Regions from separate parts of the Methylobacterium nigriterrae genome, predicted to be linked through region 1. Evidence: riboswitches for the same ligand, from Rfam matches in the RefSeq annotation. Region 1 holds a riboswitch; each other region holds the start of a gene.
What was found. A riboswitch is a leader RNA that binds a small molecule or an ion and turns the genes downstream of it on or off. The one in region 1 is predicted to bind S-adenosylmethionine.
Positions count from the first base shown of each region.

Region 2: another riboswitch for S-adenosylmethionine. It lies ahead of WDW90_RS23955 (hypothetical protein); the one in region 1 lies ahead of WDW90_RS29235 (hypothetical protein).
Region 3: another riboswitch for S-adenosylmethionine. It lies ahead of WDW90_RS24975 (hypothetical protein); the one in region 1 lies ahead of WDW90_RS29235 (hypothetical protein).

Region 1 is NZ_JBAWTG010000114.1:481-10,648, forward strand. Features, by position in the region: gene WDW90_RS29230 (hypothetical protein) at 1-1,777, opposite strand, end outside; gene WDW90_RS29235 (hypothetical protein) at 2,611-2,847, opposite strand; SAM-I-IV-variant riboswitch at 2,859-2,966, opposite strand; gene hxsA2 (His-Xaa-Ser repeat protein HxsA2) at 3,461-3,745, shown strand; gene WDW90_RS29245 (hypothetical protein) at 3,755-4,066, shown strand; gene WDW90_RS29250 (hypothetical protein) at 4,079-4,210, shown strand; gene hxsB (His-Xaa-Ser system radical SAM maturase HxsB) at 4,231-5,535, shown strand; gene hxsC (His-Xaa-Ser system radical SAM maturase HxsC) at 5,532-6,716, shown strand; gene WDW90_RS29265 (DUF3761 domain-containing protein) at 6,767-7,045, shown strand; gene WDW90_RS29270 (hypothetical protein) at 7,078-7,572, opposite strand; gene WDW90_RS29275 (hypothetical protein) at 7,751-8,005, opposite strand; gene WDW90_RS29280 (phosphoadenosine phosphosulfate reductase family protein) at 8,164-8,994, opposite strand; gene WDW90_RS29285 (hypothetical protein) at 8,991-10,121, opposite strand.
Region 2 is NZ_JBAWTG010000062.1:282-10,449, forward strand. Features, by position in the region: gene WDW90_RS23920 (DUF302 domain-containing protein) at 218-679, opposite strand; gene WDW90_RS23925 (hypothetical protein) at 1,453-1,617, shown strand; gene queE (7-carboxy-7-deazaguanine synthase QueE) at 1,617-2,279, shown strand; gene WDW90_RS23935 (hypothetical protein) at 2,418-3,266, shown strand; gene WDW90_RS23940 (hypothetical protein) at 3,885-4,439, opposite strand; gene WDW90_RS23945 (hypothetical protein) at 4,713-5,144, opposite strand; gene WDW90_RS23950 (hypothetical protein) at 5,137-5,427, opposite strand; gene WDW90_RS23955 (hypothetical protein) at 5,427-5,840, opposite strand; SAM-I-IV-variant riboswitch at 5,877-5,986, opposite strand; gene WDW90_RS23960 (S1C family serine protease) at 6,148-7,356, opposite strand; gene WDW90_RS23965 (tetratricopeptide repeat protein) at 8,627-9,130, shown strand; gene WDW90_RS23970 (trypsin-like peptidase domain-containing protein) at 9,170-10,168, shown strand, end outside.
Region 3 is NZ_JBAWTG010000069.1:3,680-13,847, forward strand. Features, by position in the region: gene WDW90_RS24955 (response regulator) at 316-681, shown strand; gene WDW90_RS24960 (hypothetical protein) at 813-983, opposite strand; partial or broken gene WDW90_RS24965 (transposase) at 1,113-1,442, shown strand; gene WDW90_RS24970 (hypothetical protein) at 1,437-2,003, opposite strand; gene WDW90_RS24975 (hypothetical protein) at 2,094-2,810, opposite strand; SAM-I-IV-variant riboswitch at 2,835-2,944, opposite strand; gene WDW90_RS24980 (aldo/keto reductase) at 5,016-5,918, opposite strand; gene WDW90_RS24985 (HPF/RaiA family ribosome-associated protein) at 7,116-7,742, shown strand; gene WDW90_RS24990 (universal stress protein) at 8,015-9,046, shown strand; gene WDW90_RS24995 (hypothetical protein) at 9,570-9,725, opposite strand.

The DNA of each region.
Region 1 (10,168 bases):
CGCGCCTGTAGTAGGCGACCGCGTCGGCTGCTCGGCGCGCCTTCCAATCGCTGGCGGGCGGGCGCCCTCTTTGTTCAGGCACGCGCTCTCGCCATTCATGGAGCAGTCGATTCAGGATGTGTGCGGGCACGTCCTCTCTCGTCGCTCGAAGGCGCTGCGGGTAGACGCCAGTCACCACGTAAGGTCGGCGGTCGCCGCCCGCGCCGTAGATCGCGTTCTGCGCCGACCACAGGGCATGAGGCAGAGCCTTGCCGAACTGCTTGCTCAGCAACTGCACCATGACCGCCTCCGCTTCCGCGTCGGAGACCGGGTAGAGCGTTCCGACATAGGCGCGCGCATTGGCGAACGTGAACCGGCCGGCGAGCTGATGCCAGGAAACACAAGCATTGTTGACGACGATCGGGCTTCCGCTCGCTGCCAGCGATGGCGACACCATCACCAGGTTGTTGTCAGCCATAGCCATCGCAGCGGAGCCCGGTACGCGCGGGATGTCCTCGCGCCTGATCGGCTTCAGCCGGTCCTCCTGCAAAGCCGCGTGAAAGTCGCTCAGTGCCGTTCCGACGTGCATGCCTCGCTTGGCTTCCGGATCGGTCCAGTCGACGCCGTCCAGCGAGTGATACCGCAAGAATTCGGTAAGCGAGACGACGTCCGGGTCGTCGGTGGCCCCGAGGCCAATCGCGATGTCGACTACGAGAACACGGTCGTATCCCTCGCTGTCCCGGAATTCGTAGGTCCAGCGGTAGCCGGAAGCGTCGCCGCAGTGCGTCGCGAAGATCAGCAGGTCGTAGGGAAATAGCTCGACGAGCTCAGTGATCGCGCGCACGGTCGCGCCATCCCGGCTGTAGCCGCGTACAAACATGCGCCGCTCAGGCAGCAGTTTTGCTGCCGCTTCGATCTCCGGCGCCCGGACTTTGCCTGGGTCTACCAGGGCAGCGACATTGGTGCCACGGCTTCCCGGCTGCTCTGCGGTGAAGCCGTTGACGATGGCGATGCCAAGGTCGGGATACTGGAAGAGGTGAGTGGAGGGCACTTCGGGGAACGCCGCGCCGAAAGGCAGTTCCCGTGTGATGAACGTGACCGACCCGTTCGGCGGGATGCGCAGGTCGCCGCACATCTGGCGCAGCCGCCGCTTGAGCCAGGCTCGCGTGTCACCAGGCGATCTGCCCGGGGCGTCGATGCTGTAATACGCCTCCAGCAATTCAGCGCGCTCCGCCTCATCTGTCGGGTCGATCAGGTAGAGGCCGGCGTTGAGCGAAAACGCGTAGTTGGCGGCGATCACCTCCGAGAGGAGTTCGCCGCGCTCGCAGACGACAAGATGGCCGGACTTGCCGGGCACCAGGTCAGGCGGCGTCGTGTGGTCGGTGAATTCGATCGGCCGCCGCGCATATAGTGCCGTCAACATACCAAGGCCGATGTACTCTCGTCCCCAGACAAGCGGCGCCTTTCCGGCGATCGATCGACCGGCACCAAGCGGTGCAACATTGGGGTCCGTTACAACCGCGGTCAGATTGGTAGGCAACTTGGCGGCCAGCGCGCGCTCGGCGTCAGGCGCTAGTCCCGCCAACAGAATCCTTGTGGACTGAAGCCGCGCGAGGGCATTGTTCCGGCGGATCACCTCGCTGTCACGGTCCGGCCGGGTCATGCGCGGGCCGTCGAGCAGGGGTAGGTAGGTTCGCGGCTCAGCGAGCGCACAACTCAGCCGAGCAGCGAGATACGGATCGTCGGACACGATCGCCGTTTTGGACAGCCCAGGGCACACAACTGTCGCGCTGCTCAACTGTCTCCGCTCCTGCAGCTCTGACGGGGTCGCCGTGCTGTCGCATGGGTCTCGCGAACCGCCAAGCTATGGCTGCTCAGAGACTGGCGTGTGATCGCTGCTGCGGCGGACCTGCGCCAGAGATTTTTTTCTGCCCCGCGCGTGGCTCTTGCCGAGCAGTCAATCAGACTTGAACGTTCATTCAGTATTACTCAGGCTCGGCTACGCCCTTTGATTTGTAGTAGGCCATTCAGCGTCGGTTTAATTTGGGCGGATAGACTGAGAATTCTACGAGGAGCGCAATGTCGAAGACGATTGGCCCCGATCGCCCCATTTGGCCTCCGGTGCCGGAGCCCGCAGATCCTGCGCCCGCTCCAAATTCCGCCCTGTGATTTAGCGCACGGCCTCCGGGTTCGCGTTGCGATCTTGTGCCCACCTCTCGTCGTGGAGGGTGAGAATGATGTCAGACGTTCACGAACAGCTCGTTGCGGCTCTCCGCGCCGTGGTTGCCCAGAGCCCCGATGCTCATGCCCTTGTCGTTCATTCTCTTGAGGACGTTGAGCGTGAACAGCCGGCACGCTCACCGCGATCGGCCCAAGAGGTGCCGGGCCCCTACGCGCCGAACTCTTGGTCGATCTACGCTCGGCGCGCTCACTGATCAGCCGCGGGTTGCGCACTGAGGCCTGAACGCACCGAGGGAAGAGTGGACGGCTCTTGCAATCCAGCCGCTGATCCTGACACGATGCGGTCCAGCGGGTGAGCTACACGATCGTTCCGGATCCCACGCCCTCGGCGAAATCACAGCGACCGGCTGGCCGGTTACTCTGATCGGCTCGCCGTAGCTCGGTCCCGGCTTAGAAGTTGAGCATGTACTCGACGTAATCCCGCTGGTACTCCCAGTGCTCGACAAAATTTTCTACACCTACGAGGTTCAGCTGGAACTCGGCGATCCACTGCCCGCATTCACCCAGGGATTTTACCCACGCCTGAACCTCGGACGGCATCCGCTCCACCTCCTCAAGGAGGAAGAGGGGCGGATCATGATACTCGCCGCCTGCAGGACGTTTCGCCATTGCTTCCACCCCGAACACGGGCAGACTGGCGCTCCTGCCATTTTTGCCGATCAGGTCGGCCGCATCCCGGATCTCCGGAACCACCTTCGCCGCAGGGGCAGGTTGGTCGAGGCGCCAGCCTCATCTCGATGCAAAGATGAAATTGCGCTGATTTCAGCAGGAATTCAAGTTCCGGCCGCCGTCTCAACATTGGAGCGGAAACTGTGCAGATCAAAGGCGCCGGAGCCACTCTATGGTATCTTGCACTCTGGCGTTTGCGCTCACAGAACGATGCGGAGGCGTGACCAAATATGGCGGGCGCTGATATTACGAGACTTGATTAGAGATACGTTATGCAAAAAGTCTAGTTAATGCCTTTCGAATGCAGCTTCAACTGAGCTGTATTGCACGTTGCGTTAGCAACTTAGCAGGGTTAGCCATTGGTGTTCGAAATTTGGTGCCGCCGAGCAACACATCGGAGCAATTGAAGCGATTTGCGAACGCAATCGGCACAATGCGTATCTTGAGGAGCCAGAAACCTGAACGTATCGCTTGACAGACACGGCCTCCAATCCTGTATGGGAATGTGCGACTACGGCCATCACCGCCTGAGAGGCGCGCAAAGAACGGGCTGGGCGTAGGGGGAATACTAATGTCAACGAAGAAGACGCCTAATATTGTTCCCTTGGCAGCTGCTCTTGCCGCTCTCCCAGGAGCGGCCGGCATGGTGGCGTCAGCAGACGCGGCCGTCCCGACCAATCAGGCGAGTGAGCCAAGTGCGGTCAACAAGGACCTTGCTCCGGCGAACACCTTCGTGTCGGTCGGCAAGGACTTCCTCAGCTTCACCGTGAGCAAAAGCGCGGAGGGCACCATCGTCGCGGACCACCGTTCGCATGCCTCGCACTCGTCGCACTCGTCGCACTACTCCAGCCGGTAACGCCCCGCCGTGTCAGAGCTTGTGGTCGCATTCGAACGCTCGACCCAGAGCCTTGGTGCGCTGCGTGAAGCAGCGTACCGCCTCATCGGAACGGGTTCGTGCCGCATCGAGAGTGAGGGCGAGCGCCTTGTCTGTCACTTGGAGGCGACCCAGAACCCGAAGGCCCGCCGAGCGGCAACACCGGCGGAGCTGCGGGAGCAATTCCTGAACCTCGTGACCGACGAGAACCTTCGCGAAAAGGTCGCGTCAGAGACCAGCCACGTTCGCGACCTCGTCATGGCGCTCGCCTTCGGTGCGTGGGCGCAGGCGGAAGCGGTTTAAGCTAGAATCATCATGTCTCGCTTCCTCCCGCCCGCCGAGTTCACGGCGGGCGCGTCCGAACTGCAACTCCTGCTGCTCCGCTTCGAGCCGATCACGGAAGACACATACATCGCCGCCAACATGGTCGGCGAGTCCTCCTACTGACGCGGGCTGAGCTTGAGCGGCTGACTGCTCTCGATCTTGTCCCAGGGGACGGACTCTACGAACGTGCCTTCTCCAAGCTCTTGGTCGCGCGGAAGGGTCAGAGGTCTCAGCTCCAGCTGCTCGGCTTGCGCCTGCGAAGCCGAATGGCGTTCCTCCGCCAGCCGACTGGCCTGCACATCTTCGTCGTGACGCTGCGGTGTGAGCACTCGTGCCCGTACTGCCAGGTCTCACGCCGAAGCACGGACAAGTCCCGCTTCGACATGAGCGAGGAGACCGCGATGCGGGCCCTCGCCGTGGCCCTTTCCTCGCCGTCGAAGGGCGTCAAGATCGAGTTCCAGGGTGGTGAGCCGCTCCTGAACTTCGGCCTGATTAAGACGGTCGTGGCGGCCGCCCGTGAACAGGCTCCCACGGCGGGCAAGCAGGTTGATTTCGTCATCACCTCGAACCTCGCGCTGCTCGACGACGAGGTGCTAACCTTCTGCCGCGACAACAACGTCCATCTGTCGACCTCGCTCGACGGTCCTGCTGATCTGCACAACGGCAACCGGCCTCGCCCGGGCGGGAACAGCCATGAGCTCGCCGTTGATGGCATTCGGCGCATCCAACAGGAGCTCGGCAAGGACCGCGTCGGCGCGCTCATGACGACGACCGCGGCCAGCCTCGACCGCGTCGAGGAGATCGTCGACGAGTACCTGAAGCTCGACCTTGATGGCATCTTCCTCCGCGCGCTCTCGCCCTATGGCTTCGCGATCAAGACGAAGCAGTTCGCCAAGTACGACACCGAGCGATGGCTCGCCTTCTACGAGCGTGGCCTCCGTTACATCCTGGACATCAACAAGCGTGGGACCCGCTTCCCGGAGTTCTATGCCACGATCCTGCTGAAGCGGATGCTGACCGATCGCCCGATCGGCTACGTCGATCTGCGAAGCCCTGCCGGAACGGGGCTCGGCGCGCTCGTCTACAACTACGACGGCAAGGTATTCGCCTCGGATGAGGGTCGGATGCTCGCCGAGATGGGCGATGCCGCGTTCGAGTTGGGCAGCCTTGAGGAGGACGATTACCGCTCGCTGATCGTCTCCGAGAAGCTGACAAACATCATCGGCAGCTCCCTGGCGCAATGTGCGCCGCAATGCTCAAGCTGTGCCTTCGAGCCGCACTGCGGTTCCGACCCAGTGTTCCACCACGCGACCCAAGCGGACTACACGGGCATCAAGCCACTTTCGGAGTTCTGTGCGCGGCAGAAGGGCATTCTCAAGCTCCTGATCAATCTCCTTGAGAACTCTCCGGAAGACGCAGCCGTGCTGAGACGGTGGGCCGCCCAATGAAGCCGCTAACCCTGCGCGCCGCGGCCCTTGAGACACAGGGCTTCTCGGATACTGCCGGGAGCACGGTATTGCGCGCCCGTGCCCTGTCCTCAGCTGAGGCCCCGTTGCTGCAGGATGCCGCCCTCGTTGCATCTTTGCAGGATGCGGTGCAGGCAGCCTCTCGTGGCTATCGCACCGCCCTGCTGCACGCCGATGCAGAGCCAGGAACAGAGGCGCTTGGACGTTTCGACGGCTTCATCCGCCTTCCGAGAGACCTCGGCTACATCGGGGACGGGGACGTCCTGGGCTTCCATGCCGGCAGCGGCCGAGCACGCGTCCTCTTCCGCCGGAATTCCAAGCACAACTCCTTCCTCGTCACCGAGCGCTGCAACCACTACTGCCTGATGTGCTCCCAGCCCCCGAAGCGGGCGGACGACGGCTGGATCCTGGACGAGATCGCGGCCACGCTCCCGCTCATTCACCCCGAGACCAAGTCCCTGGGCTTCACGGGCGGCGAACCCTTGACGGAATGGGAGAGATTCATCCCGCTCCTGGCCCAGGCGCGCGATTGCCTCCCGAACACGGCCGTGCACGTCCTGAGCAACGGCCGCGCCTTTGCGTCGCCCGAGATCACCGAAGCCTGGGCGGCTGTGCGCCATCCCGACCTCTGCGTAGGCATCCCTGTCTATGCCTCGTCGGATCACCTGCACGACTACGTCGTTCAGGCCCGAGGCGCGTTCGACGAGACGATCCTCGGCATCCTGCGGCTCAAGGACAAGGGCCAGCGCGTCGAGATCCGGGTTGTCTTGCACAAGCTGACGATCCCGGCGCTTATCGAGACCTGCACATGGATCGCGCGTAATCTCCCCTTCGTCGACCACGTGGCGCTGATGGGATTGGAGAACACGGGCTTCGCCCTCGCCAACCAGGACCTCCTCTGGATTGACCCTGAGGATTACCGCAGCGAACTCGCCCTAGCCGTGGACATTCTCGCGACCGCCGAGATCACGACTTCGATCTACAATCTCCCGCTTTGTCTCGTTGACAAGCCCATCTGGCGGTTCGCTGTCCAATCCATTTCAGACTGGAAGAACGCCCACCTGCCGGAATGCTCGGACTGCGCAGTACGCGCCCAGTGCGCGGGATTCTTCACGACAGGGCGTCTCAGGACAAGCCGCGGCATTCGTCCCATTGCCGCTTGAACCAAACGGTTCGCCTTTTCCAGCTCGTTCCAAATAGGGAAAGTTTGAACATGCTAAGGCTGCGGCTCGCCGCGATCGGCTGCGTCATAGCTGGCCTCGTGGGCGGCGCTACCGCGCGGGAGTTCAGGGAGCCGAATGAGAGTACCCTCGATCGGCACGGTCACTATCAAAGCCGAGACGGCTCTTCGGTCCACCAACCCGCCCACACGCTGGATGGATTAAAGCCGGACGGTGCGTCGGCGCGTTGCCTCGATGGTACCTGGAGCTTCAGCCATACCCATCGCGGAACATGCTCGCGACATGGTGGCGTCGCGAGCTGGGAAGAATAAGACCTCGCACAAAGACTTTGGTGGAGGCTACTTCAGCCCTTCAGGCGCTTGTTGCATTCCAAGTAGTAACCGCCACCCTTCTGGATCCAGTTCAGACCGCCATTTCCGGGGCCGCCGGCAGCCTTATTGACGTTGTATTGATCCAGGCACGTCTTCTGGCGCGCCTTGCCCGCAGACAAGCTCCCGTACTTTGGGTCAATTGCCTTCGGGAACACGGCAGAGCCGGCTGCAGGCGGCGTTGCGGACGGAGCCGGAGCAGGCTTCGCAGCAGCGGTGGCCGAATTGGGCGACGGAGCAGCCGTTTTCGCACCCGGGGCGACAGGGTTCTGAACTGTCGTCGTCGGTACATCCGGCGCTGCTCCGCACTCGACCTTGCGGAAGTCGTTCCACTTCTGACCGTTCAGCGTGCCAGCTTGCTTTGCGGCCTGGTACTTCGCAGAGCACTCCTTGGTCGTAAGTGCCAAGGCAGGGTCAATCGCCGCACATGACAAAGCGGCAAGGAAGACGGCAACAAACAGGCGGTTCATGAATGGTAACCCCAACATCGACGACGGTGCTTCAAGGCCAACGTTGACACTCAACTGAGCGCGACGAGCGAGCTTATGAACTCTCAAGACTGAAGGCCTTCGCGATGACCAGCCCTGTGGTGGCCATCCACAAGCTTTGAGAAGCGGGCGACCGGAAGACCGCTTGCCAGCTTGCGGTTTAGGCCTCGCCCGATCCGCCTTCGTCGCGGCCCAGGATCTCGAGCGTGCGCAGGATCGCCATCCCGATCGCATCCGCATCGATCCGGCCCTCCGGTGTTGCCGGCGTGACGGCGACCGCTTCCACTTCGTCACTGTCGACTGCGCCGACAAAGACCCTGAGCAACGAGCCCTCCGGGCCGTGGTCGTCCTGCACGAGGCCGCCCGATAGGCCGGCCTCCTCGCCGTAGAGGCAGACCGCCTCGATTATCTGCACTCCACGAGCGAGTGCTCGAGCGGTTCGGGCACTCGGATGGCGTCGAAGCCGCGCTCGGCAAGCCGGCGCAGCTCGCGACTGAGGTTAGCTGAACCTTCGCCGACTACGATTCGCCTCTGGCTGGCGCCGGCTCAGAGCGAGCAGACGAGGCAGCCGTCTCAAAGGTGCGGGTCATCGCCAGGCTCTAGGCCACCGAGCGTCTCGACGAGCGGCAGGTTCTTGCGGGTCGCCTCGCGGCGCGCTTCTGAACGTTCCCAGTTTTCGTGGATCTGCTGCACGCGCTCGGGCCTCCTGAGTTCTCGCAACGGCTCGCCCTGGCACCAGTGGAACTGCTGGCCGTGCTGCACGGCCCGCTCCTCGTACTCGGCGGCGAGGTCGAAATAGACCGGATGGGTCTCGAGCAGGCGGACCCACTCGATCTTCTGCTGGTAGAAGCAGAAGTAGCAGCCCGAGCGGGAGCGGCCCCATTCCATGTAGGGCGGCAGGCCCAACCCCGAGTCCTCGAGGATGCGGATGATGTCAGCCCTGACGAGGCCGTCGTCTTGGAATGGGTAGACCGCGAGGATGTTCGGCTTCGTACTGATGTACCCTGTCCGGTTCTCGTCCGCGCGCAAGCCCACGTAGTTGATCACAGGGCCGTCCCCGACGTAGGCCTCAAAGGGCTTGAGCTTCAGCATCCTCGTGCACCACCGACGGTGGTTGGACGGCAGCATGCCCCTATAGACGGCCAGCCAGTGGTCGAAGCTGTCCTCGGGCGTCGTGCACACGATGGCCTTGTCGAGGATCGCTTCCAGCCGCGCGATGTAGTCGTAGGTCTTGGGCAGCTCCTTGCCGGTGTCGTGGAAGATATACTCCATTGCGGGGATGCGGTCGCGCAGGTAGATCGCGAGAGCCGCGCTGTCCTTCCCGCCCGAGAGCGAGAGGATGTGCCGGGGTTCGGCACCGCTGGCGGCCCCCAAATGGGCGTAGGAGATGGGCCCGTGGCTCATGGCGCTTCCGATCCCCCCGTGCGATTGCTCGCCTTCGCCGGTGGTGCCTTAGCGGCCGCGGGCGCCGCCATCTCCTCCCACAGCAGATCTATGAGCACGCGCATCCGCATCTGCCTGTCGGACGGCAGCATCTCGTCCATCGCCTCGAAGCACTTTTGATGCACGACGTCTCGCGCTCGGCTCTCGATGATGCGAACGTGGTCCTCCCCGTCCGCCCTCGTCAGGTTGATGCGGACAGCGGCACGGTCCGGCACCGACCGGCCCTCTCCGAACGCGGCCGCCTCGACCTTGCGGAAGAGATCGGCGAGCGCCGCGAGCTCCTCGAACCAGCGCCCCTCGTCAGTGCCGTTCCACCTGGAGGGCGGCTTGGAGACGACGTAGCTCGCCAGTGCCTCGGCCCAGGCGTCGTCGGAGGTGCCGGGATCCCGGAGGCGCAGCGCGAAGGTGCGCAGGCGCGGTTGGCTGGCAGTCAGCGAGGCCCGCGCTGCGCGGGCGGCTAGTGCGGCGCGATCGAAGCCTTTCCCGCCGCCGATGGCCTCCCATGCCGTCGACACGATGCGTCTCAGGAGGCGAGGATAATCGGCGCGCAGCTCGTCCACCGCTTCCTGCAGGCGGGCAACGAAGTCCCTGGAGCGGCCGTCATCGGTCTCGGCGGCGAGGCCGAAGGGTTCCACCCCGCAGGCAAGCGGAAGGTCCTTGAACAGCATAGTCGCCGGCTCGGAGGCGGACAGCAGGACGTCGCGGACCGCCGCCGAGCGCCGGCTTAAAACTCCGGCCCGGCGGGTGTATTCCGGAAGCCGCGCGGCAAACCGGCACAACGGCTGGACGACGTCGAGGAGCTCGGGCGGCCGCGCGGTGCGGGGGTGCGGGTCTGCGAACGTCTCGGCCAAGCGCCGGAACGCCTCCGCCCGCACTCCTTCGATACGGCAGTGCTGAATCTCGAACGTCTGCGGAGCCTTGATCAGCCGCGTTGCGTCCTGGCCGACGAATGATGGCTTGAACGCCCCGTTCTCGTAGATCGCGAGCTCGTGCGCCCGCATCTTCATCACCAAGGCCAGCAGAAGCGGCGCGACACCGGCGCGGACGCCGAAGGGCTTGCTGGCGAGCGCCTTCAGAATCGTCGGCACGCCGAGAACGCAGCTCGGCCCACCTTCTGGTTGTTTAGGTCCTCAGG
Region 2 (10,168 bases), on a different contig from region 1:
CCGCCTCCGGAGCTGTGCCAGGAGAATAGCGGTGCGCACGGCAGCTCGGCGGGCCGCAACTCCTGATGTCCCAGCCTGTAACGCCTTCACGGTGTGAGGGCGCGCGGCCGCAGCGGCTGCAACGTCCATCTCGTACTCGCCGATCAGAACAAGGCCGGGATCGGGGTTGGCGAGAAACGCTGCTCCATTGGCCCTGCGCCGGCCTCTATAGGTTCTCCTAATCAGCGCGGGCTGCCGCACCAGCAAGTCGATCCATGGCCGCTGCCATTGCCTTGATGGTGTCATCGCATGGATCGATCCCGTAGCGACGCGCCATCTCAGTAGGCTCGATGTAGGCGACCTTTGTCACCTCACCATCGCGCCAAACCAGCATCTTCTGCGGCAGCTCGATAGCGACATCCGGGTTCTTTAGAATCAACGGCGTGCCGAGCTTCGGATTGCCGAAGATCACCACGCGTGTTTCTGGCAGCCGGCTACCGATCGATTGCGCGTTTGCAGCGTGATCAACGATCGAGACCACTCTTGCACCCCCTTTCTCAATCGCGGCACTCAGCCGGTTCACGGTCTCCGTGACGGTGCCGGAACTCGCGCGGACGTTCATCCCGTCCGCGGCAACAGCCGTCCCGGCAATGAGGGCCATCAAGGCGAGGATGGAGATGGACGCGGATGGTCGGATCAACGTGAAGCCCTCCTGCCGATGGACGGGTAGATAAGCACGCTCTGTCATCCCACCATAGGCTGGCTCTGCACGCCCAGGCAGCTCAAACGATGAAAGGCCCCCGAGCGAGAACGACCTCGATCCATCTGCTGCCGCTATGATTCTGAAGCTGTCCACGGACAGGTGCGTGCCAGCCGGTGTGGTCAGCATCGAGAAGTGGGCCGCTCGCTCCGTTTCAGATCACCTGGGGCTGGCTCAGCGGGAGCAGTAGCAGCCCCAAATGGAGGAGGCCGTTGCCATCTTGCGGGTCTTTGGGGTGTCTCTCGACTGGCTTATAGCTGGCCTTGAGCACAAGCTTGATGCCGAAATGGCTGAAAAGATCAGAGCTGCTCGCGCGAAGCGCTCCGATACAGCTCTAAAATAGAGGGCGTGTGTCTGGCGCACGAGAAGCACCAGTTCGTCGTCATGTTGAAGCGATATCTGCAGCCCGACTAATTTCCGACACCCAGTCAACGGTCGACGAGAAGGTCTTGGCCGCGATCGAGGCCACCAACACGCTGCTCACCGGCGGCACGCTCGACCAAGTCGTTGTCCGTTACTGGGAGATCGTAGCGGACGACACGCGCCGCCTCACGGGGGTTGCCTGAGTGGCGCAAACGAGGCGCTCCGACATAAGCATCCGCAACCCGGACACGTCTGACGCATTGACGCAAACCACACACTAGACGCTCATCGCGCTGTACAACCCCGAGCGGAAGACCTTCGAGGCCCTGGACGATGCTGGGGTCATCACGATGGTGACGGTGCCGGCCGTGGGCTGCGAGGCGTTCGCCGACCTCGTCTTCGAACGCGCCAATCAGTTTCTGGCCGAGGCCGGTTACGCTCCGCGCGTCCGTACCGCGCTGGTCGAGGTGAGGGAGCACGCCGGCAACTCCGCGATCCGCCTGCGAGACGCCTAATGCTGCCCGTATCTGAGGTCTTCGAGACGGTCCAGGGCGAAGCCTCGTGGGCCGGAACGCCGGCCGTGTTCGTGCGCCTCCAGGGCTGCAACGTCGGGTGTCCTTGGTGCGACACGCGCCATACGTGGGCCATCGACCCGGCCAACGTGGTCGATGCCGCCGTGATGGCAGCCAAGACCCAGGACGCGCCCACCTACGCGAACCTCGAGCCGGCGCACCTCGCGGCCTGCATACTGGCGACCACCGAGGCACGGCACGTTGTCATCACGGGCGGCGAGCCTGCGATGCACGACTTGACGGCGCTCTCCCGCGAGCTGCTGAACGGCGGGCGCAGCGTTCAGCTCGAGACGAGCGGCACCGCCGAGATCCGGATCGATCCCCGCGCCTACGTCACCCTGTCCCCGAAGATCGGCATGCCGGGCGGCCTGACGGTGCGGCGCGATGCGGTGCTGCGCGACGACGAGATCAAAATGCCGGTGGGTAAGCCCGCTGACGCCGAGCGCCTGCGCGAGCCCCTGGCCGAGTACCGCTTCTACGGCAAGCGGGTCTGGCTCCAGCCGCTCTCGCAGTCTGCGAAGGCGACCGCGCTCTGCGTCGACGCCGCGACCCGGAACGGGTGGAGGACCTCGGTCCAGACGCACAAGTCCCTCGGCGTCCGATGAGTGAGCCGTTCCAGCTCGACGCCTTGGAGCAGTTCATGCTCCGGGCGGCCACTATCCGCGGCTATGCGGTGGCCCGCTCCTACGAGTAACAACCCACTTCCGGTTCTGGTACCTGGATGCTGACAAGTTGAGGTCAGCATGCCCTTTGAATTCCGCAAGCTTGCGAACGTTGGTACCCGCCACCCAGTGATGGCGCGCCTCAGCCTCCAATCAGGCGAGCTGCTTAAGTGGCTCGACGTAGAGGCCGAAGTTCGTGACGAAATTGGCAAGCTCTATATGCTCAGTCTAACGGAGCACCTGCTCCGCTGCCATGAGCATCGTGACACTCTCTTCGAGAGACTCGCCAAAAGCGTTGAAGAGGTTGGTCAGCATAAGGATCCGCGGGTGCGGGAAGTTCCGCATGTCTCAGGTCTGGACGGTATCGCGGAAGGCTTCTTGGTCGACGTAAAGAAATTTCTTCGCGATCTTCTAACAGTCTTCCAGCTTACATATGGGTATGAGCCAAAGGATGCTAGCGATTTGGCCGACGTTAAGGGAAGAGGCTACAGCGACGTAGGCAAATGGGCAGAATCAACGTTTGGGCCCGACGACAATCTAACAGCCATGCTCAAAGCGGAGGCAAATTGGGTCACCGAACTCGTCAAAATGCGGAACGCGGTCGAGCATCCCGCTGACAGGTCAGGAACCCTAACGATCAGGAACGTACGACTCCATCCGGATGGCGATGGATGGGTAAGGCCGACATGGCAGAGAACGGGCAAACCTGAGCAGGACATTCTAAGTGACATGGACACCGCAATGGATAGTCTCCTGACTCTCGCGGAAGAAGTCCTTGTAGCCATCGTGCTCAAGCGTCGCACGTTCGAGCATGTGACGGTCTTCGAAGTACCGGAAGCGAGTCGGGATCCGATCTGCCCAATCCGGTTCGTCGTCAACCTTGAGGCGAGCTTCGCCGCTAAGGTCGCGGTCTCGTCGCCGCCTCCGTGAGGCAGCCACCTGCCAATGCGCCAAGGGCGCGCGTCGCGGGCGGTGGGACCGCAACCCGCTCTGATTGCTGCCCCGGCAAATCCAACACGGTGTTGAATTTGCGCCCGACCCCATCACCGCCCCGCAGGGAGCGGCTTGCCGAGCATCCCGGCTGACCTCACGGACGAAAGCGGCGGGCCATCGGGGCCGCCGCGAGCGCGTTAGGATGACGATCAGGCCCGGCGCCTTGCCGAAGAAAATCACGTGCCGCCCTCCGTTCGAGCGAGGCATCGTCATCTTAGGCACGGCATCCACGGCCTGCTGGACGTAGGTGACCGGCGGCTGCGACAGATCGAAGGGGATTATCAACCTCGGTCCCGCTCCACCGATGAGCCCGCAGAAGATGATCTGGGTCGGCACCGTGTAATCGGTCTGGATCACGGCGTGTGAGCGGAAGCTCGCCCTCCAAGCGGTATCTTCAGCCTCCTGCGTGAGCCGATGCTCTTCCTCGGTCTCGCGCTCCCGCTCGGCAATGAGCCGCTCAGTATCAGCGATGGCCTGCGTCACCACGCGCGCTGGAAGCTCCAGGGCTGGGATCACGGCAAATCTATAAGGGAGATGTTCAACAGGAAGTGAGACTCAGTATCTGGTCAAGTGCCTCTCGTGCTCTGCCCTGCCACGTTCAGACTCCCTTCGGCGCCAATCCTCGTCCTGCCTGCGATCCGCCGCCTCTATAGCCTTCCTATTACGCTCATCCGCAGCGTTGTTTGCGACCTGGGCTGCGACAGCAAGAAGATCGGCTTGTGCTTCAGCCGCCGCCCGTCTCTTGGCCTCCCGGCGATCCTCAACTCTTTGCCACTCCAGGCCGGGCAGATCTTCATGCGCGACCTTCAGGAATGCGGCGGCTGCAAACTGCCCATGCTGGGTAAAACGCTCAAGGATCTCCGTGGGAGAATCGTAGCTCGCTTTAATGAACCTTCGCGTCAGGTCCAGGGCGAGTACTGCGTTTTCTTGGCTGGTGTTTCTGCACCCCTGTTCAATTTCTCTGATGATACTCCTTGACGCAGCTTGCTGTCTTTGACGTTCGGCCTCTTTCCTTTGTGCTTTCTTGGTAGCAGATCGTATCCAGCAGAAACATATCACAGCGAAGATAGAACCATAGATTAGAATGGCACCTATAGTATCGGGGTCCATAGCCGCCTCCCGCTATTGAAAGACCACGCGCGCAGGAGTGGCCAAGTCGTATTCATTCGTCCGGATCTCGGCTGTGCCTCTTAGCGATGATGAACCCGATAGGACCGAGGCTCTTCACCAACGTATAGTAGAACATAGATCTGAGGATCAGTTTGGTGACAGCCCACATACCGTCCTCCATATTTTCCGATGTTCACGAAGAGGCGTTCAGCGGGACGATCTACCGCCAGAAATCTTTGTCGAAAGCCTTGCATTCATCGCCCTCGCAAGGCTTCAAACCTTTGGTGTGAACTGGATATCACCCGGCCCCCATGCGAAATGTCCGGACCGATCCCGCTGACCTCCATTCTCTTGGTACCGCCGATGTAGGCTCCAGAAGTCGGCGTAAAGATCGTGCAGCGCTGGATCGGCGACACTACCCTTGAAGTTGTCGTACGTAATTTCAGTGATACGCCGATTGACCAACGAAGCGAACTCCTCCCGCGTCACCAATATCCGGGCCACATAGTCGGCATCGGGCGTCAGCAAGATCTCGCGCTCCGGGAATAGCGCCTGAAGGTGTTCCTTTCGCCGCCCCCTGACGACCATCCGGTTCAAATCATTCCCGTCCTGTACGACTGACACAAAGGAATCAGTGAGGCAGATCCACATTTCTATCGCTCCTTGAATGCGGCTCATGGATTGCCGCTCGCGCTGCTCAATCACCGCCCAGCACTCGTGAGACGGCGGCCGGCGATAGGGGCGGGCCGCCGAAGGACAAGCTGACCTCGCCGGGCCGGTAGGCCTTCTTCAAGAACTCCAGCGGCTGGCCATCGAGAGAGCAGCGCAGGGCCGAGTCCGGTGAGTAGTTGATGATCAGCCCCAGCGCCTTGCCGAAGAACATCACGTGCCGACCGCCGTCCGAGCGAGGCATCGTCTTCTCGGGCAGAGCGTCCACGGCCTGCCGAATGAACGTGAGCGGCGAGCGGGACTGATCGAAGGCGATCATCAGCCAGCGTCTCGCCCCGCCCGTAAAGCACAGATGCAGATCTGCGTGGGCACCGTGTACTCCGTCTGGATCACGGCATGCGGACAGAAGCTTGCTCTCCAAGCGGTATCCTCAGCCTCACGCGCGCGACGACGCTGTTCCTCAGCTTCGCGCTCCCATTCGGCGAAAAGTCGCTCTGTCTTGGCAATAGCCTGCACGACCACGTCCGCCGGAAGCTCGAGCGCCTCCGGCAGCCGCCAAAGGGCAAAGCGGCTCTTCGCACTGAACGGCAGGCCATTGCACAGGGCGTACACCCGCCCCGCAGCCTTGGCCGGGTTCGAGTAGCCAAGGCGGCGGCCCAAAACTTCGTTGGTCAGGGCAAGCTCCCGCATCCGGCTCTGGATGAGTTCAGCCAAGGGCGTGCGGCCAGACATCAGCGCCTCCATTCCGGTCCGTTCTGGAAGGCTGGCGCTTCCGGCTACTCTTGCTGACTCAGGTCAGCCGCATCCCACTGTCGTGGAACCACCTTGCCGCCGAGGGGCAGGTTGGTGAGAGGCCAGCTCTCGTCTTAATGCTTAGGAGAATATGCCCGGAATCTGCCGGAATGTCAAGGTCAACGCTCGTAAGGGCGGTTCTTGACATGCTTGTGGTGTACACGGGAGCGAGATCGGCCGCCTTACCAAATCTTGGTAGCGCTGGCTGATGAAGAATCGGGGCGCGTCCGCATCAGGAAGCTCGCGATCAATGGCGGTAGCAAACCACCCGTAGCGTGAAGAGCCGTGCCTGCTCCGCAACCGTCGCGGCATCCATCGGGCCCGAACTCTTTGTCCCAACGGCCGGCGGAATGCCGTTCGCATCAAGGAACCCGAGAGCAACGGACGATTTGATGGCGAAGTTGATGTTCTGCGGGAGCATATCGGTTTGCTGAGCGACATAGAGGTCGCCGATGCGTGATACAATCACGCCGACAACAGAGCCGTACTGGTCCATTAATGGCCCACCACTGTTCCCAGGCTGAATCGGGGCTGAGATCTGCAGATGACGTGAGTCATCATTCTGCCCGGCTACAGCCGTGACGTTGCCAACGGTGAAATTTCCGGAGGCCGCGAGCATCGATCCGAGCGGGAAACCGTAAACGTAGATGTTCTCGCCGACGCGGGGTCGGAGGCCGAGAGCCGGCACCACCGGATCCTTATGATCTGTCGCGAGGACGGCGAGATCGTTCGTGGCGTCCGCTACGACGAGCCGGGCTGGCATGCTCGGCATCCCCACCTTCGCGACCGCGATTTCCGTGCAGTCCTTGATCACGTGATTGTTCGTGAGGACGTGGCCCTGGTCCGAGACGAAAAAGCCGGTGCCGAGGCTGACCCTGTCCTTTTTCTTGTCGCTCCCGCTCGGTGTGTCGTGCGGCGCCTCCGGCGAGGCCCTCGCCTCGACGACGGACTTCTGGCAATCCACCATCGCGCTCAGTGCGTCAGAGGAGCCGGACAGCGAGAGACGAGCAATCGATTTACGCTCGAAAAGGATGTTCAAGCCACCAGCGCGGGCCAAGTCGAGTACGAAGCTCTTCTTCAGCCCAGATGCGAAAAGCCCCTTCTCGGCGGTTCGCTCCACGCCGAAGAACTGGCCCTTCCAACGACCGCGCCCTGTCAGCATGACGAGTTGGTAGGCACGATTGATTTCGATGGATCTCCAGCGCGGATTGGTGAAGGCGAGGAAGGCTTCGTCCTTGTCACCTTCGAAGCCCATCCAGACCGTCGTCTCGTCCTGATAGGTTGCAGCAGCGACGCAGCCATTCAACGACTTGCTCATGCCGAGTGACCAGCCAGATACTTTTCCGAGCGACCTGTCGATGCTGAGCACTGGAGCGGCCGATGCGACCCGCAGAGGCATAACGCAGTAGAGCGCCAGGCCGGCGGCGCCTAGAAGTGCTCGCAGCGACATCCGCATCGCGCTCTCCATGTTAAGCCGAAGAATCAGCGCCCACTCACGGGAATGGGCCTGGGCGAGGCCGAGGAGGCGAAGGGATCGGAGGCCGCGCTGATCGTGGCTCCGGCATGTGGCCTGCTAGAGCGCCGGCTCGACCCCGCCGCGTAGTGCCCGCGCGCCCGTCGCGGTGCATGGGCGGAACGCCGCGCCATCCGCGGACGGCCGTAAGCTGGTCGCGAGCCAGCTACCATCGCGCCGAGGGCGAAGCCTACCGCGGCGCCGGCAAGTCCGTCCAAAGACCCGGCAGATGCCTTCGGCGAGTGCAAGGTCCCCGCAAGCAAAGCAGCCACAGCGACAAGAGAAATAAACCTGGAACGACTCATTCCGCAACTCCTGACCGGACCAGACTCGGTTCACCACATCGAAATGAAGCACATCTCTCGTAGAATGCGGATCCAACTAGATTCAAGTCGTCCTGTGAAGGCCAAACCAGGGCCTGACAAATAAATTAGCTGAATTCACGATCTTGTGAAGTACGACTCAATAGAAGTTTCGCTAAGGCATGCGCTTTTATGATGCAATGTTACCAATTGCTACGTAGTTTGAACGGTTGACGGACGCCTATTGGGTTGCTGGCACCTTGGCAGTTACCTCCGATGGCAGGGGTCTGATCGCTACCATAACCCTAGAGGAGTGCTTCGGCACGGCATCCTGTCCTGCCATCTAATTCATTGGCAGTACCGCAGGGGAAACAATGAGCATTTTGACAAAAAATTTTTATAATACTACGTATCCACCGAGCGCGCTGAGCATATCGCACCTCCTTTCCGAACGCATCGGGGCAGAAAATTGCTTGCTAAGGCAATCGACTACCGGCTTTGAGAGGACGGAGGCGGCATGTTTCTCGATCACACGTTGTCGGTTTCATGCTATCCCGAGATAGGAAACTTGACGTAGACGTTTGATGGCGGAGAGCGGCAGATGAGACAGCGGGTGTTGCAGCCCCGAGACACCCACTGATTGCTTTTCTCCTGAGGCCACGCTTCTCCACCTTAGGACTTCCCAGCGAGCACTCAAGGTTGGAAAATGACGGCTCATTTCCGACGCTGCAAGACGAGTGGCTTGTGCATTGTTGACCGGTACCATGTCCTTGTCGGGTTTCAGCGTCACAGTGACGACGGCTCTGCTTCTCAGCTGCGGAGCCGGCTTGACCGTTCTTATAGCGGATGGTGGCGCGGCGCTCGCGAGGGACGGCTCCAGAGCCGGCGATGCCGTGGCGGCATGTGACAGATTGGCGAGCGCGTCTTGGGATCCGGATGCGCCGGACCTGCAGCGTACTGTTGCTTTCCGGGATTTGCGCGCCGCTCCGGCAATTGCGGCCTGCCGCGAAGCTGTCGCCGTCGCGCCTCGCCTTCGGCGCCTAAGCTTCCAGCTCGGTCGCGCCTACGACCGGCAGGGAGCAAATCCGGAGGCCTACCGGGCCTATCTGCAGGCCGCTGAGCTCGGGAGCGGTGCCGCCAAGGTCAATATCGGCATCCTGTATCGGCAAGGACGGCGCTTTGAGAAAAACGACGCCAAGGCGAGGGCATGGTTCCGGGCTGCGGCCGAGGCGGGCATCCCTGAGGGGATGTACTGCTACGCCACCGCCCTCGACAACGGCCTCGGCGGTGCCCCCGACGGCGCCCTGGCGAAGGCGTGGTATGTCAAGGCGGCCCAGCGTGGCACGGCCAAGGCGCGCGACGCCCTGATGCGATTGGAGCTCGACGGCACCGGTACGGGCGCGATCTGTGATTAAGGACACCGCCTGCCGCGACCATAGACACGGTGTGCTGCGATGACCGAGGGCTTGCGCTTCGTCGGCAGTCGCGTCCTTGCCGGCCTTGATGAGATGAGGATAGACGACCGTGCGGTCGTCGAGGACCATGAGCGGCTCCGTCGTATCCTCCGTCAGCGTGGCGGAGATGGCGCGGCGGCGCTCTTCGCCGAGCCCGTCCTGTCGCGCAGCAACGGCTCTGCCCCCGCCCGCATTGACTGGTACACCGCCCTCGACGGTCACATCCGGCCGCTTCTAGACCTCGATCCCGACCGGGCAGCCGACCTGCGCTGTCGAATCCAGAGCACATTATCCGAGATCGAGCCGGTCCTGCGCGATCCCAATGATGGACCGTTCGTCGCGGCATGCCTCAATCTCGCGTCTCCGCTAGCGATCCTCGCAGTCGGGGATGACCCGCTCTTAATTGATTGGGGGCTGCTTCCTATTGGCCTCGTCAAGGACGAGAGCGCGCGCGCCCGCCATCACGCGGAAGTTCTCAATTCTCTGCTGCCGGATGGCCTACCCGCGCCCCCGATCGGGCGTGAGGATTGGGTTGTCCATTTCAGGCCGTCGGTTTCCTCGGCCAGGTTGGAGGATGTAACAGCTCCTCGGGCGACGCCCCCGCAGCCGCGTATCGGAACGGGACGGACGCCTGTCGTTGCTACGGCAATCGCCGGCTGCCTTCTCGCGCTCTCCTGCATTCCGGGCGTCCTGCTCTTTCCTATGGCGCCGCATGCGACATCGGGCGAGGTGCGGGCCATGCAGGCAGCGTGGCTGGACAGCCTCCGTCGCCGGCGCGACGTACTCGCCGCGGCCGGCCGGTTTGCCTGCCCGCACCTGCGGACGGAGTTGCCGAACCTAGTCCCTCAAAGTCCCGCGGGCGTGAGCCTCACTCCCGGCGACCTGACACACTCTCGGGCAAGTGCGGCAATCGATCCCCCCGCCTCGACACCAGCGCCGGGACCCACGACACCGCCGAGCGGCGCGGGTCTCGTCGATCAACTCGAGCGAGGCACTGTA
Region 3 (10,168 bases), on a different contig from region 1:
GGAGGTAACACAGGTGGGTTCGTCGCTCTGCTCGAAAGGCTTCCGAACTCTCAACGGAGGTGAGGATTTTCTGGGCCGCCAAGCGTGCATCCGCTCTACGCTATGGGGCGTGTACACAAGACAGCGGCTTAGCAAAGCAACACACCTACAACCTTGGCTTTTGCCAACGCTTCAGGCGGCGGGCGAGAGGGGCTGGGCTTGAGCCGCGTTGCGCCTAGATCGGGGTCTCTGTCTACAAACACACAGGCCCCTTCGATGGTGGCCGTTCGGGAGGGGGCTCAGGTAGTGCATTCCGGTGCCGATGACAGGCCCGCTGTGATCCTCGTCGTTGAGGACGAGGTGCTGGTCCGTATGATTGCCACCGACATCCTCGTGGATGCCGGCTATTGTGTTCTCGAAGCGCGTGATGCTGAGGAGGCTGTCGTCCTGCTCGGCGAACGGACCGACGTGGATCTGGTGGTCACCGACTTCGAGATGCCGGGTGCAATCGACGGCCTCAAGCTCGCTCACATCATTCACGAGCGCTTACCGCACGTCCCGACTCTCCTGATCTCCGGGAGAATGCGCCCGGCAGCCGCCGATCTTCCGCCCGGTGGCCGCTTTCTCGGAAAGCCGTTCCGTTCCTCGGGGTTGGTCGATGCCGTTCAGAAATGCCTCGGGACAGGCGATGGGGCCATGTAAAGGCTTCTGTGCACTTGCAGAAGGTCAGCGGCTACCCCGATGCCTGAACCAGATGAGATTTGACTGACCAGATCACCACCAGAACCATTCAGATTCCATGGCATCCCAGGCTGCGTGCCTAATCCACGCCGTCAGTTGCCGGTTATGCGAGGCGGTTCAATCCGCTCGATGCGTTGCACTCCTTGCCAGAGTTCCACAGCGTGGTCCTCGGCCATTGCGCGAGCGATATCTTTCGCCATGTCATCGCCGGCCGCCATCAAGCTCTCGACCCTGATGACCTCGTTTCGCGTGTTCAGGATCACCGCCCGATAGCTTGACAGCGAAGGCGGGCCATTGGGCTGTTCCGGACTGACGGGAGCATCTACCTGGAGTGCACCCTGTCTGACCGGACAGGCGGCGGGGTAGGTTTAGGCACTCCGGCTGAGGAACTCTCTGGGCAAGCGCATGAGCTGCCCCAGGCCATCCCGCTGCTCGATCAACTGCCGGGCGTGCCCAAGTGGGTGGTGGGCGACCGGGGCTACACCAGCCATCGCTTCCGCGAGCACATCTGGCGCATGGGTGCACGGCCTGCGATCCCGCCGCAGCGGCATGAGGCGCCCGTCGCTTGCCCGGAGTGGATCTACACCAACCGTAACCGGGTCGAGCGTCTCTGGGCGCGATTGAAGGAGTGGCGCGCTGTTGCCACGCGATACGAGAAGACCACCACCAGCTTCGCTGGTGTCCTCTACCTTGCCGCCGCACTCGACTGGCTCAAGTCATAACAGGCCGTAGAACCGGATCGTATTGTCCTCTATCCAGCGCGAATGAGCTTCCCGGCTCCGTTCCGCTTCTCTTTCCCTACAAGCCCTGTCTTCCTGATCGCGGGCTTCCTGTAGGCTCTCTCTATGACGACGTTCTGCGGCGCTGTTGGCGGCATAGGCCGCAGCCGCTGCGGCGGCGATGGCGGCGCTCTCCCGTGCCTGCCTCTCGACCTCCCGCTTATCCTCACGTCGCTGCGCCTCCAGTTGTGGCAGCTCGTCCTTCGCAACCTTCAGGAATGCAGCTGCGGCGAAGTGGCCGTGTCTGGAGAAGCGTTCAACGATCTCTACGGGCGAGTCGTAACTCGCCTTGATGAACCTCTTAGTAAGGTCCAGAGCGAGAACGGCATAGTCGTTGCTGGTCTGCCTGCATCCATTTGCGATTTGCGTAAGAATGAAATCGGATGCAGCTGCATTTCGAAGACGTTCAGCTTCCTTTCTTGCTCTCTCCTTCCTGGCGCTTCGTACCCAGAGGTATATGCAGCCTGCAAGAACGGCCCAGAATATGGCCCAGCCGAAGCTCATAGCAACCTCCTAAGATGAAGCGGACGATATTCATCGATGCGGGATTGATCATCCATTATGTCAGTAATTGACTCAGATACACTTGGGTGCTTACCGCGAGCTAAGCACCCGCGACACGGCGGCAGGCGACAGCCGAGGGCCACCGAACGACAGACTCACCTCTCCTGGCCGGTATGCCTTGCCCAACACTTCAAGAGGATTTCCGTCCAAATCACAGCGCAGAGCCGAATCCGGCGTGTAATTGATGATGAGTCCGAGCGCCTTGCCGAAGAACATGACGTGCCGCCCGCCGTCCGAGCGGGGCATCGTCTTCTCGGGCAGAGCATCCACAGCCTGCTGGACGAATGTGAGCGGCGAGCGGGACTGATCGAAGAAGATCATGAGCCAGCGCCCCGCCCCGCCCGTAAAGCCGCAGATGCAGATCTGCGTGGGCACCGTGTACTCGGTCTGGATCACGGCATGCGGACAGAAGCTTGCTCTCCAAGCGGCATCCTCGGCCTCACGCGCGCGACGGCGCTGCTCCTCGGCTTCGAGCTCCCATTGGGCTAAAAGTCGCTCTGTGTCGGCAATGGCCTGCACGACCACGTCCGCCGGAAGTTCGAGGGCACCCGACAAGCGCCAGAGGGCGAAGCGGCTCTTTGCGCTGAATGGCAGACCGTTGCACAGGGCGTATACCCGCCCAGCAGCCTTGGCCGGGTTTGTATTGCCGAGGCGGCGGCCGAGCGCCTCATCGCTCAGGCCCAGTTCCCGCATGCGGCTCTGGATGAGTTCAGCTAAGGGCGTGCGGCCAGACATCAGCGCCTCCATTCCGGTTCGTTCTGGAAGGCTGGCGCTTCCGGCTACTCTTGCTGACACCCGTCAGCCGCATCCCACTTTCGTGGAACCACCTTGCCGCCGAAGGGCAGGTTGGTGAGAGGCCAGCTCTCGTCTTAATGCTTGGGATAAAATACCGAAGAATGGAGAAGAAGTCAAGCAATAGGGCTCCTGTGGCCCATTGCGGACGTCAACGAGACCCATCCATGCCCATTTTAATGTGGGTATTGCCCGTCGCTGCATGAGCATTGCTCACAAGCCTCGGGATGATCACCGCCCGCTGGCTGCCCCGCCCTGCATTGCCGACTGCAGAGCCGCATCGGCGTACGGCGTCTCGGCCCCGCGCATGACGATCTCGCCGATCCGAGTCACGCTCCCCGACGCGGCGAACAAGACCACGAGCTTCGTGCGGTCCGGCTTGAAGCAGGCTCGGTGAAGAGAACTGTGATTGCGAAGCCACTAACCCCGTATTCTTGTGCTCGGCGCAACGGATGCGATAGCGCGGCCATAAGTCCTGGACTGCTGCGCCGCCGCAGACTTCGCAGTCCTGCAGCGAGCGCGCTTCAGTGCGACCTGTACCAAGACTCTGGAACACGGAGCGGGGTGCGCTTTTGTTTCTTCTATTGATCATCCCAGCGCATCCGAAACCGGAGGCAGAACCACGTCAAGAGGCGAATGGCAGAGCTCGCCTGGGATCACCTGCAAATCGCGTAAAATGGAGACACGTTCTGAGCCTTGAATAGCGATCCGCTGCTCAAGTATCTTTCTATGACTCGCCAAGGCATCGAGCTATATTGCGTCTGATCACGAATTGTGGCCGCGCATATTCTTGTGAAGCGTAGCTGTGCGAACTGCCTGACGACCTGCTCCCAGGCTAATTGCACCTCGGCAGAAAATCCGGTCGGATGATCGCCTGACGCGCAATCGCTGGCGGCAGTTCACAACCATTGATGAGAAGGTCGCCTTCTCAGCCAAGATGATGCCGAGGAATTCTTGTAACGTTTTTCCTGCTTTCTCTCTTATAGGAATTTCGTTACACGTTTTTTCTGCCTACATGTACCGTGCCGGAGAGGCGACTCTCCTGCTCATGGTTGTGCCCGAAATCGGCATTGTGGCCGTCGCGACGGCCCAGGTCACCACGACAATCCTTCGAGTCGGGGTGGATGACTCAGGACACGTGGGCGGAAGGCACGCGTCGTCCAGCGTACCCTCCGTGGAAGGGCAGGGGACAAGTCGCTGCTCTAAGTCGCCGATCCAGCTCGCGTGCGCTTCGCCATAACCTCTCGGCAACCTCCTTTGGTCGTGATCACAGGATCCAAGACCCTGAGGTGCCCCATAAGCATCACGATCCTTGATCCGATCAGCGGACAGCTCATCACAATTCCCATGCCCAAACCACGTCCTCGTCTGACCGAGCCGTAATCGCCGAGATGTACGTACGGTCCTGCACTTTATGAGGAACGCTAAAGCTTGGCCTTGAGTTGCCATACCATGAGGGCAAGCACGGCCATCGTGGGCACATCGGTGCTGTCGGCGATCCTGCTGACGGCAGGTCTTCGCGTCGCTCTGTTGGGCGATCCGGAACCGGCCCCGCTCGTGGTCGCAGCCGCCGTTGACACGGCCGTCGCACCTTCTGCCGGAAACGACCATACGAGCGCCACTCATCCCGTACGTGAATGGGCCGATCCCCCATCGCGCATTGAGCGCGCTCCGGCGGGTGACGCGACCACCGCCTCGTTCGCAATCGGTCCAGCCGAGCCTGACACTACCGGCACGCTGGTTCGGCGAGCTGAGGCGGATACGCTCTCCCGCGCTTCCGCTCCAGTACGGCCGACGCCAGTGCATGAGTTCACTGGGCCCAGGCGGGCGAGCAGACCGGAGAAGGCAAAGCGACCCATGATGGCGCGAGCGGCCCGAAAGACGGAGCAGCGGCAACTGAAATCCGTTGGACCGACACCGACCACTGCGGCTCAACCTGCAACTGCGGTCCCCGAGCCCCAGCCAGTCGCCATGGCTGGTCCACTCGGCGACATCTTGCGCGGCTTGGGCTTCATGGACGGCCCTGCTCAGCAACGCTGACGAGATGGCAATCCGGATGACGGGGTAGGATCAAATTGCACACGCTCGGGGCTTAGCGTCAGTCCTGCTATCCTACGCCTTCTGATCGGCTCCCCGGGGAAGTGGCGCTCCGGCGATGCGTCACAGCGGGAAAGCTTGATCCAGCTGCCGCAACTCGTCCGGGCCAAGCCTCAGGCTCAGGGCCGCTGCATTCTCGCGCACATGGGCAACCGATCCAGATTCAGGGATTGCGATCACGCTTCCAGAGCGCATCGCCCACGACAGCGCGACGGCTGCCGAGCTCTGACCCTGCGAAGAGGCGATGCGCTGCACAGCCGGGTTCCGCAAAACACTCGAGCCTTCACCACCGAGCGGGGAATAGGCCATGATCGGCATGCGGTGTTGCAGGCACCACGGCAGGACATCCCGCTCGACCCTCCGGTCGGCCAAGCTGTAGGGCACCTGATTAGTCCCGCACCGCTCGCCTGCCGGGAGGCGGAACAGCTGATCCAGTTCGGCAACCCCGAAGTTCGAGACGCCCCATCGCCGGATCTGGCCACCAGCCCGCAATTGCTCGAACGTGTCGACGACTACTGCCAGATCCTTCGCGCGGTCAGGCCAATGCAGCAGGTACAAGTCGAGGTGATCGGTGCCGAGGCGGGCGAGGCTGGCGGAGCAGGCGCTCTGGATGCCCGCTCGGGTCGCGTGCGAGGGCCATACTTTCGAGACCAGGAAGACCTCATCGCGCCGGCCCTTAATCACACGCCCGATCAGGTGTTCAGCTTCACCGTCGCCGTAGATCTCCGCGGTGTCGATGAGCGTCAAGCCGAGGGCAAGGCCGGTGCTCATCGCCTCCTCCTCCTCAGCTACGGGATGCCGCCCCTGGCCGAGGCGCGCTGATCCCTGTCCCAGGGCCGGCACGACCGTGCCATCGCTCAGAGAAACGGTTTGCGCGGCCGCGCTCGTGGCGCTGCGTGGCAGACTCACAGCCGAGATCAGGCCCGCACCGTATAGGGCAAAGCGGCGTCGCGTGGTCGCATTCATGGCACTCTCCGACCTTCGTGGCGGATCGGACAAGTGTACACGCCCTCGGCTGGAGACCGCAGGGATGGTGGATGCCCGCTACGAGAAGTGCTCGATCCCAGTGCGAAACGGCGGCGGAGGAGCCGTTGTTCGGCACCCCGCCTGCGGGCCAGAATGGGCAGCAATACTTGGCACTCTCATGCAACAATTGCGTTTGTCGCGAAGCGGCCATTTGCAGTGAGTGAAGGTCTAGTCCTGGCCGATAGCGGTCCGTCTGCTTTGGAGCTCAAGCTGTGAGTAAGCAGACGCCACCCTTCGGCCTGTGCCGTCCTGCAGCAGGCCTTCGCGAGCGATGCTCCAGCAGGGTCTGAAACGTCAGTGCGTCGGCCGTTCCAGAATGCCGGACGACCTGTGCGAAACGAGGCAGGTCGGCTTGAGGGACGTTCCGTTGGGGCAAGCCCGGCCGGAACAGCGGCCTAGGCGCCCTCAGCATCGCCCTTAGGTCAGCGCCAGCCAGTTCGGCCTCCTCACGCACACTCGGCACGGTCTTCTGATCCGGCGAACGTTGAAGGAAGACGCACCGCCGCCCGGATCCTTCACTTGCGATCAGGTCCGGCCGCGAGACAATCTGCCCTTGTCCCTTGAAGCGGTTGCTAAAATTCTGGCGCCCCGGGCACGTCCGTTGGCCGCAAGAGACAACTCAGCCCCTTGAAGTACGCCGCAGAGTAGCTATAGTAATAGACACCATGTGTATTTCGGGTCGTCTTCTGAATCAGAGAGCTGGCCGCCTCGTCGCAGGCCGCTGAAACCCCGTAGCCGGCCAACGCCAAGCGTTCGGCCGCTCGGGGTGACGATCTCCCGACCTTCTCGTCCAAACATCAAAATGGCCGTTCGTCCGTGGCGGGAAGCCACGGCGCGCGACAGCATCAGCGCGGCTTCCCGTTGGCCGCGACAGGCATGGCCGTTCCAATATCTTACAGAGAGATCACGCACATGAGACCGCCTGCCGTTCGCGACCCGACGAGGGTGCTCCCTACGCCAAAGCCACGCCCAGCAACGTGCTCGGAGGCCACGGGCGGCTCGCCTGTGGAACCGCCCGACACGGCCGTCGGTCTGACGACGTCTGAGTGGCGGCCGGAGAACCCCAACATCGACAGGATGGAGCTTCGCCGCATCGTCATCGAGATCCTGGGCTGAGTGTTGCTCGGCCGTCTTCGCATGGACCGGCATGGCTTCTTGCTCATCCGCTCGGCTACCGGGCGGTCCACCCATCCAGATCCTGCAACTCAACAGGAGGTCGGCATGAAACCTTGTCGCATCGACGCGCCCATCGTCGTGCAAAGCTCCAGCATCGCTCTGGGCAACGCGTTGCGGCATCGCGCATGTACGGGCATCGAGCGCCTCGCCTCGAAGTATTTCGGCCGGCTCAACGCCGCGACGATCTACTTCAGCCGCGAGGGCAAGGGGTACCGCTGCACGGTCAACGTCGACATGGGGCCGCGGCGGGTCATCACCGGGGAGGCCCGCGGTGCGTCCTGCCACGGCGTTCTCGATAGCGCCCTGCGGAGGGCGGCGACGCGGCTGAGGCGGTTGAAGCGCTCCCTTCGGGACGACAAGTTCCCCCGGTTCGGCGGCCTGCCGGGTCTGAATCCCGCTCCGGCCCCGTTTCGGAACGCGGGCGTTCCTCGCCGCGGGCATCGGTTCGCGACCGTGCCGCCCGATCTTCGTCTCGCCCTCGCGGGGTGTGATGGGCTTGATGCAGCCGATTGGGAGTTCGGGTTGAAATGTCCCTCACCGCAAGTGGAGGTGAGTCATTGCAGGGAACAGGCTTGGTGCGCCGCATAGGAAGGTGCTCGGAAGTCAATGGAGGCCCATCCTATAGTGGAGCTACTCACCCTGCCATAAACGATTGACTGGACAGTTGAAGATCTAAGAGGAGTGGCCATATCCATGATTGTCATGTTCTCGCTGGATCGCTCCCTCAACATGAGAGCCGGCCGCCACGTCGCAGGCCGCTAGCCCCCGACGCTGGCGAGCGAAAGCTCGCCGCTCGGGGCAATGACGGTCCATCTCAGCTAGCTCGACACTTCAGAAACAGCTTCAAGGCTGCCGCATCGGTGGCCGAGCGTGCGCGGACCCTGTCCGCGAACGCGGAAGCGCATGTCGAGCTCACTTCCACTCAGGCTCCAGCCGACATCATTCCGCTTAGGAGGAGGCTCATGCGTATTCTCGTCGCCACCGACTTTTCACCCCGCTCGCAGCGCGCCGTGCGTCGCGCCGGCATCCTGGCCGCTCAGACCAGGGGGGACGTTATCCTCATGCATGTTGTGGAAAGCGCCGGTCGTCCTGAAGTCGCACGGGATCTCCGCGAGGCGCAACGCATGACCGCCGAGCAGATCGCCGTTGTGCCGGAACTTCTCCACGTCCCGTGTAAGCCTCTCGTCCTCGGGGGGGGCCCTCCCGACTTGATCCTCAATGCGGCATTGTCTCACGACGCAGACCTGATCATGGCCGGCGCGCCGCACAGGGCGGGAGCACGCAGTTCCAGGCGGACCGTTCGGAGCCTGATCCGCAATGGACGCCGCCCGGTCCTCGTGGTCAGTCGATCCGCCGCGGGGTCCTACACGCGGATCATGGTCCCGGTCGACTTCTCGGATGCTTCCACACGCGCCCTGCGGAGCGCGGCATCGCTCGAGCTCGCGGACGGTGCTGACGTCACTGTCGTGCACGCATTCGAAGCACCGGGGAAGCCGAAGCTGTCGGCGTTCGGCGTCGCGCGCGAGCAGATCGACAGCTACGTCGAGAACTGGCGCTCCTCGTTTGCGGAGGAGTTCGATGCCTTCCTTGAGGTCGACGGTCTCGCGGCGCGGGATTGGTCGAGGCGGGTGGAAGAGGGCCCGCCTCAGGACGTGATCGTGCGCCTTGCCGAGCAGATGCCCTCGGATCTCGTTGTCATGGGCACCCATGCCAGGACCGGGGTTAGGAAGGCGCTTCTCGGAAGCGTCACCGAGGACGTCCTCGCCACCGGAGGCGTGGACGTGCTGGTGGTCCCGCCGCATCCGCTCGGTCTCGGCGAACGGCCGCGGCTGCTTACGCCTGCTCCAACGGTCTGGGCCGAGCAGCTAGCCTCCAGAATTGCAGCTCCATAGGCAGCTATGACTGGCGCGACCGTTAGAACAGGTTGTGGGCGCCTGAGGGCTCGGCATATGTAGCCACGGTGATGTACTTCGGCCGATGGAGGGATCATCGTTGCCGAGCCCACAGTCTCGCCTAGCGCGGTCCCGGCGTCAGGGCCGCTCGCCGGCCCCAGATAGGTGGCTACACTCTGGCGATATTCGGTCCGGCGAGAACGGCATTGTGCAGATCCCAGACGACTGTTCCGAGCTCCCGAAACGGCGGGATTAGAAGTTTATCCTGAGAATATTCAGGAAAACTGCGCAAGCCCTCCTGTATGGCGGCACGTCGCGCTCGCAGATGCCGTTCTATATTCTCATGACTTCCATTGGGCTGTGGGGCGTCTATTGGCTCGTGTTGTGAACACGGCCACCCTAGGCTTCACGATCTGCTCTGGAGAGGTTGTGAGGCGTCCTTTCCTGCGAAGCGTCCTGTATGCATGAGCGCTTGTTGCACCAGAACCATCGGAAATTTGCTGTGGCGGCCGATGCACGAAATCTACTTCGTGCGCAGATATGCGATAATCGCCGTCAGGAATATGCCCAAAAACATCAGCAATCTGATCAGCTTGACTATAATCGCACGCTTTGAAGCTGAACGGCTTTGAATGCCATCTACGCCGTCCCGCTGGCTGCGAGAACGCAAGTCGGCCATGGCGAACTCCCAAGATCAGTGTGGAGCCTGGATGTCGGGCAGAGGCATCCTGCAGCAGGCCTCCAGGTGCGATCGGAACGGCAGATGGGGTTGATGCGAAATTGCATTATTCCGGGCGGTCGAGCTGTTTGACAGCAGGGGTTGAATGCCCGAGTTATAGCACATGGTGGAATACGTAGCCTTCAGCCGAATTCGGCAGCGCGCCGGGCAGCTTATCCTGGGCAAGTAGCCCCGAGTTCGCGTCACAACGCGAGCTCGGGGTCGCGTGCGACGACCCGAGAGGCTGAAGCCTCGGTCAGCACGCTTTGAAGCACGTCCCCCATTCATGCCGACGACCGAGGGTGAGAACGCGCCCGAGCTGCGCATTGCGGTTCGAGCTCGGCAGCATCCCTGAAGGTCCACGCCGAAGACGGAAGCATGATGCCGCACGGCTCGAAGGATCG